Regions from separate parts of the Kitasatospora sp. NPDC086801 genome, predicted to be linked through region 2. Evidence: riboswitches for the same ligand, from Rfam matches in the RefSeq annotation. Region 2 holds a riboswitch; the other holds the start of a gene.

Region 1 (3,399 bases), on a different contig from region 2:
CCGGGCGGGTGAGTCGCGGGCGCGGCGGCTTGAGGAGGAAGGTCCGCGAGGGGGACTCGGCGAGGGGTGATCGGGAGTAGCATCCGGATCAGGCGAACGTGGTCCGGATCACACTTGAGGGAGCAGGGCCCATGGCGTACACGACCGACGAGACGCTCACCGTCCTCGTCTACAGCGACGACCGCAACACCCGCGAGCAGGTGCTGACGGCACTCGGCCGCCGGCCCGCCGAGGACCTTCCGGAACTGTCCTACCTGGAGTGCGCGACCACCCCCGCGGTGCTGAAGGCACTGGAGAAGGGCGGCGTGGACCTCTGCATCCTGGACGGCGAGGCGGTGCCGGCCGGCGGGCTCGGGCTCGGCCGCCAGCTCAAGGACGAGATCTACGGCTGCCCGCCGGTGCTGGTGCTGATCGGCCGGCCGCAGGACTCCTGGCTGGCCGCCTGGAGCCGGGCCGACGCCGCGATCTCCCGCCCGGTGGACCCGGTGGCGCTGGCCGAGGCGGTCGCCACCCTGCTGCGGGCGCGGCTGGCCAAGCGGGCCCCCGTCAGCCGCTGAGCGATGTCGTCTCACGACTAGAGAAGACGCCGCCGCGGGAACCCCGCCGGTCGATAGGCTGACTCCATCCGTACGGACGTCCCCCCGACGCGGGGAACCCGACAACAGCTGGAGTCAGCCATGGTGAACGTGAACCCTGCGAACGGTGGTACCGACCCCGCGCAGGTGGTCCGCACCTGGCCGGACGTCCTGGCGGTGCTGTTGAAGGGGGAGGACCTCGACCGCTCGGCCACCGCGTGGGCGATGGACCGGATCATGAGCGGCGAGGCGTCCCCCGTCCAGGTGGCCGGGTTCATGGTGGCGCTGCGGGCCAAGGGCGAGACGGTCGACGAGATCACCGGCCTGGTGGACGCGATGTACGCGCACGCCGAGCCGCTGGACATCCCCGGCCCGGCCGTGGACATCGTCGGTACCGGCGGCGACCGGGCCAAGACCGTCAACATCTCCACCATGTCGGCGATCGTCGCGGCCGCGGCCGGCGCCAAGGTGGTCAAGCACGGCAACCGGGCCTCCTCCTCGGCCAGCGGCTCCTCGGACGTGCTGGAGAAGCTCGGCGTCCGCCTCGACCTGTCGGCCCGGCGGGTCGCCGAGATCGCCGAGGAGGTCGGGCTGACCTTCTGCTTCGCGGCCAAGTTCCACCCGTCGATGCGGCACGCCGCCACCGCCCGGCGCGACCTCGGGGTGCCGACCGCGTTCAACATCCTCGGCCCGCTGACCAACCCGGCCAAGGTCACCGCGCACGCGATCGGCTGCTTCGACACCCGGCTCGCCGGGCTGATCGCCGGCGTGCTCGCCCGGCGCGGCTCGACCGGCCTGGTCTTCCGGGGCGACGACGGCCTGGACGAGCTGACCATCACCACCACCTCGCAGGTGTGGATCGTGCGCGACGGGACCGTCACCGAGACCACCTTCGACCCGCGGGACGTCGGCGTCGAGCTGGTCGGCATCGAGGCGCTGCGCGGGGCGGACCCCTCGTACAACGCCGAGGTCGCGCGCCGGCTGCTGGCGGGCGAGCGCGGGGCCGTGCGGGACGCCGTCCTGATGAACACGGCGGCGGCGCTGGTCGCGCTCGACCTGGGCGAGGCGCCGCTCGCCGAACAGCTCGCGGCCGGCATGGCGCGGGCGGAGCGGGCCATCGACTCGGGCGCGGCGCAGGAGCTGCTGCGGCGTTGGTCGGAGGCCACCAGCCGGGTGTGAGGCGGTAGTTGGGAGCCCGTGCCGGACCGTCGGCGCGGGCTCCTCGGCTGTCCGGATGGTGGATGCCCGTTTGACCACTCGCTGGACGCGACCTAGAGTCTTGGCCAGGTCATGAGTGACAGCGTCAAGCCCCAGCTGGCTGTCCGGCAACCCTCCGTCCGTGGCGGGGTGCCCTGGGTGAGGACCGGGTCGCTCGGCGAATCGTCCGTGCGGCAAGCGCGGACACCCGACGACTAGCACTCCCGGGGTCCCACACCCCCGAAGGAGTGCATCCTCATGTCCGTTGCCGTTGAACTCTGCGCCCCCCTCGCCGTCCTCGGCCACGACGTCCAGGTCCCGCTCGCCAGCGGTGAGAAGGTCGGGTACGCGGCCCTCGACTACGCGGCCAGTTCCCCGGCGCTCCAGCGGGTCTGGGACGACGTCTCCGCCTACGCCCCCTACTACGGCAGCGTGCACCGCGGCGCCGGGTACCTCTCCCAGCTGTCCACCGACCTGTTCGAGCAGAGCCGCCGCACCGTCGCCGAGTTCCTCGACCTGCGCGAGGGCGACCAGGTGGTCTTCACCCGGGCCACCACCGACTCGCTCAACCTGCTCGCCTCGGCCGTCCCGGCCGGGACCCGGGTGTTCGCCTTCGAGACCGAGCACCACGCCTCGCTGCTGCCCTGGGCGCACGCCGGGCTCGACGTCCACTACCTGCGCGCACCGCGCTCGCACGCCGAGGCGGTCGCCGCCCTGGACGCCGCGCTCGCCGAGGCGCCCGAGGGCCCCAAGCTGCTCTGCGTCACCGGCGCCTCCAACGTGACCGGCGAGCTGTGGCCGGTCGCCGAGCTGACCGGGACCGCGCACCGGCACGGCGCCCGGGTGGTGCTGGACGCCGCCCAGCTGGCCCCGCACCACCGGGTCTCGGTGCGCGAGCTGGACGTCGACTGGATCGCCTTCTCCGGCCACAAGATCTACGCGCCGTTCGGCGCCGGCGTGCTGGCCGGCCGGGCGGACTGGCTGGACGCGGCCGACCCGTACCTGGCCGGCGGCGGGGCGACCCGGACGGTGGCCCGGGAGGCCGACGGCTCGGTGGCCGTCCAGTGGCACTCCGGCCCGGCCCGGCACGAGGCCGGCTCGCCGAACGTCATCGGCGCCTACGCGATCGCCTCGGCCTGCCGGGCGCTGGGCGAGGCGGGCTTCGACGCGCTGGAGGCCCGGGAGCGGCAGCTGATCGCCCGGCTGACGGCGGGGCTGGCGGAGATTCCGCAGGTCAAGGTGCTGAACCTGTTCGGCGCCGAGGCGGCCCGGGTGGGCGTGCTGTCCTTCGTGGTCCAGGGCTGGAACAGCTCGCACTTCTCGGCCGCGCTGTCCGCCGAGTACGGCATCGGGGTCCGCGACGGCCTGTTCTGCGCGCACCCGCTGCTGCGCACCCTGCTCGGGGACGAAGAGGTCTCCCCCTCCGAGTGCGGGGCGCCCGAGCCGTCGCTGCCCGGCGAGCGCAGCCTGAACGCGATCCGGGTGAGCTTCGGGGCCGGGACCCCGGACGAGCACGTCGACCGCTTCCTGACCGCCGTCCGCGAGCTGGTGACGGACGGTGCCGCGTGGAACTACCGCAACGAGGGCGGCCGCTGCGTCGCCACCGTGCAGGTCGACCGCGGGCGTC
Region 2 (3,399 bases):
GAATTCTGACATCTGCCTGACATGTTTCACGGCCCAGGCGCCCGACCGGTCCCAGCGGCCGGACGACCGTCCGGCGATTCGCGGGTGAGGATGGGGGGAAGCCCTGTTCCCAACCGAGCCACACTCTACTCCGACTTGACCCCGCCATATTCCCGCCGAAATACGACCGGCCGCCCGCGGGTACGGAGAACGGAATTCCGTACGTGCGGACGGCCGGTCGGACGAACGGCGCGGGCGGCGTGCCCCGGTCCGGGGAGCGGCTCAGCAGCCGCCGGCCACCGCCGGGATGATCGAGACGCTGGCGCCGTCCGCGATCCCGGTCGCCAGGCCCTCGGAGAAGCGCACGTCGTCGTCGTTCACGTAGACGTTGACGAAGCGGCGCAGCTTGCCGGCGTCGTCCAGGATCCGGGCGGCGATCCCCGCGTGGTTCTTCTCCAGGTCGGCGATGACCTCGCCCAGGGTGGCGCCCTCGGCGGCCACCTCGGCGGCGCCGCCGGTGTAGGTGCGCAGGATGGTGGGGATACGGACGTTGGCGCTCATGGTTCTCCTAGCGGGTGCGCAGCGGGGCGGGGGTGTTCAGGCGGACGCGAGGCCGGCGTCGTGGAAGGACGCCAGGGTCGGGCGGATGACGGCGGTCATCCCGGCCCCGGCGACGGCGTCCAGGGTCTTCAGGCCGTCGCCGGTGTTGATCGCGACGGTCTCCTTGGCCGGGTCCAGCTGCCCGGTCTCGACCAGCTTCTTCAGCACGCCGACGGTCACCCCGCCCGCGGTCTCGGCGAAGACGCCCTCCGTCCGGGCCAGCAGCCGGATCGCGTCCACCACCTCGGCGTCGGTGACGTCCTCGACCGCGCCGCCGGTGCGCCGGGCGATGTCCAGCACGTACGGGCCGTCCGCCGGGTTGCCGATCGCCAGCGACTTGGCGATGGTGTCCGGCTTGACCGGGCGGATCACGTCCTGGCCGGCCTTGAACGCCGCCGACACCGGCGAGCAGCCCGCCGCCTGGGCGCCGAAGACCCGGTACGGCCGGTCCTCGACCAGGCCGAGCCTGATCAGCTCCTGCAAGCCCTTGTCGATCTTGGTCAGCTGGGAGCCGGAGGCGATCGGGATGACGATCTGCTCCGGCAGCCGCCAGCCGAGCTGCTCGCAGATCTCGTAGGCCAGCGTCTTGGAGCCCTCGCCGTAGTAGGGGCGCAGGTTGACGTTGACGAAGCCCCAGCCCTCGCCGGCCGGGTCGCCGATCAGCTCCGAGCAGAAGCGGTTCACGTCGTCGTAGTTGCCCTCGATGCCGACCAGCTCGCCGCCGTACACCCCGGCCATGACGACCTTGCCCTGCTCCAGGTCGTGCGGGATGAACACGCAGGACTTGAAGCCGGCCCGGGCGGCCGCCGCGCCCACCGCGCCGGCCAGGTTGCCGGTGGAGGAGCAGGAGAGCGTCGTGAAGCCGAAGGCCCGCGCGGCCTCGATGGCGCAGGCCACCACGCGGTCCTTGAACGAGTGGGTCGGGTTGCCCGAGTCGTCCTTGATGTGCAGCTGCGCGGTGAAGCCCAGCTCGCGGCCCAGGTTGTCCGCCTTGACCAGCGGGGTCCAGCCGGGGTTCAGGTTGGGCTTGGTGGCGACGTCGGCCGGGACGGGCAGCAGCGGCGCGTAGCGCCAGATCGAGCTCGGGCCGGCCTCGATCCGGCGGCGCAGCTCCTCGGCGCCCTCGCTGCCGAAGTCGTACGCGATCTCCAGCGGGCCGAAGCACTCCAGGCAGGCGAAGCTCGGACCGAGCGGGAAGCGGGTGCCACACTCCCGACAGGACAGCGCGGCGGCGGGGCCGAGGTCCACGGATGCGGGTGCGACGGTGTCGATAGCCATGATGGCGGAGGCCTCTCTCCTCATCTTCCCCGTGGCACGGTCGCGCCACAGGCCGGAATTGGCACCTGTCCCGCCGGGGCCTGTCGACAGACAGCCGCGCGAGAAGGTTGCCGGGACGTCAACGGGCCGTTCCCTCAGTCCCTCTGGATGAGCTTGTGAAATTGTGGTGGTGCTCAACGACGACCCCGGCGTGCAAAGGTCCGGCCGCTGTACGAAGACTGTATCCGAAGGCGTCAACCCCGAATGGGATCGTCCGCCACGCGAGATGGCGCGTCCCACCGACCCCGCCGAGGAGAGTCCCGTGCCCGCCGAACCGACCCCCGCGCTGCTCCCGCAGGCGGCGTCCTGGCTGCGCCGCCGCTCGTGGAGCGCGGTCGACCGGCCGGTGCACGCCCTGCTGGAGGCCAAGCGCCGGACCGGCCAGACGGTCAGCGTGGTGCTCCCCGCGCTGGACGAGGAGGCCACCGTCGGCGACATCGTCCGCACCGTCCGCCGCGAGCTGATGGAGCGCCTCCCGCTGGTCGACGAACTCGTCGTGGTCGACTCCGGCTCGGCCGACGACACCGCCGCCGTCGCCGCCCGGGCCGGCGCCCGGGTGGAGCACCGCGACGCGATCCTGCCCCGGCTGCCCGCCGTCCCCGGCAAGGGCGAGGTGCTCTGGCGCTCGCTGCTGGTCACCCGCGGCGACATCGTCTGCTTCGTCGACGCCGACCTGCGCGAGTTCGACCCGGCCTTCGTCTCCGGCATCCTCGGCCCGCTGCTCACCGAACCGGACATCCAGCTGGTCAAGGCCATGTACGACCGGCCCCTGGAGACGGACGGGGCGGTGGTCCCGGCCGGCGGCGGCCGGGTCACCGAACTGGTCGCCCGCCCACTGCTCAACCTGCACTGGCCGGAACTCGCCGGTTTCGTCCAACCGCTCGGCGGTGAGTACGCGGCCCGCCGCGCGCTGCTCGAACGGCTGCCCTTCCCCACCGGCTACGGCGTCGAACTCGGCCTGCTGGTCGACGCGCTGGAGACGGTCGGCCTGGACGCCCTGGCCCAGGTGGACGTCGGCGTCCGGCACCACCGGCACCAGGGCGGCCAGGCCCTCGGCCGGATGGCCGCCACCATCTACCGCACCGCCCTGGAACGCCTCGACCGCACCCACCGGCTGAAGGCCTCCGCCGACCTGGTCCACCCGCTGCTGACCCAGTTCACCCGCGACCCGCAGAGCCGGGAGTTCACCGCCCACACCCACCCGGTGACCGCCCTGGAGCGCCCCCCGATGCACACCGTTCCCGAGTACGCGACCCGGCACTGAACACCCACCGAAAGGGTTTGCCGCTCCGGAGCCCAGGCAACGTACCAACCATGGGCGATCTCACGACCGAACGTTCGAGTGCGACCGGAACCGCCCCCGTCCTGGTGGCCTCCAATCGGGGACCGGTGTCGTTCAGCACCGCGGACGACGGCACGCTGACCCTCCGCCGCGGCGGCGGAGGCCTGGTATCCGGCCTCTCCGCCATCGACGACCCCGATGCGGTCTGGGTCTGCGCCGCC

What was found. A riboswitch is a leader RNA that binds a small molecule or an ion and turns the genes downstream of it on or off. The one in region 2 is predicted to bind S-adenosylmethionine.
Region 1: it holds a riboswitch for S-adenosylmethionine, as region 2 does, so the genes downstream of both, ACIPLC_RS08730 (aminotransferase class V-fold PLP-dependent enzyme) here and thrC (threonine synthase) in region 2, are expected to answer to the same signal.

The regions. Positions count from the first base shown of each region.
Region 1 covers NZ_JBIVAX010000005.1:51,762-55,160, forward strand. Annotated here, with positions in the region: gene ACIPLC_RS08720 (hypothetical protein) at 132-557, shown strand; gene trpD (anthranilate phosphoribosyltransferase) at 678-1,754, shown strand; SAM riboswitch class IV at 1,862-1,979, shown strand; gene ACIPLC_RS08730 (aminotransferase class V-fold PLP-dependent enzyme) at 2,031-3,399, shown strand, end outside.
Region 2 covers NZ_JBIVAX010000019.1:5,531-8,929, reverse strand. Annotated here, with positions in the region: gene ACIPLC_RS20555 (MoaD/ThiS family protein) at 262-540, opposite strand; gene thrC (threonine synthase) at 577-1,857, opposite strand; SAM riboswitch class I at 1,875-2,011, opposite strand; gene ACIPLC_RS20545 (glucosyl-3-phosphoglycerate synthase) at 2,159-3,160, shown strand; gene ACIPLC_RS20540 (trehalose-6-phosphate synthase) at 3,211-3,399, shown strand, end outside.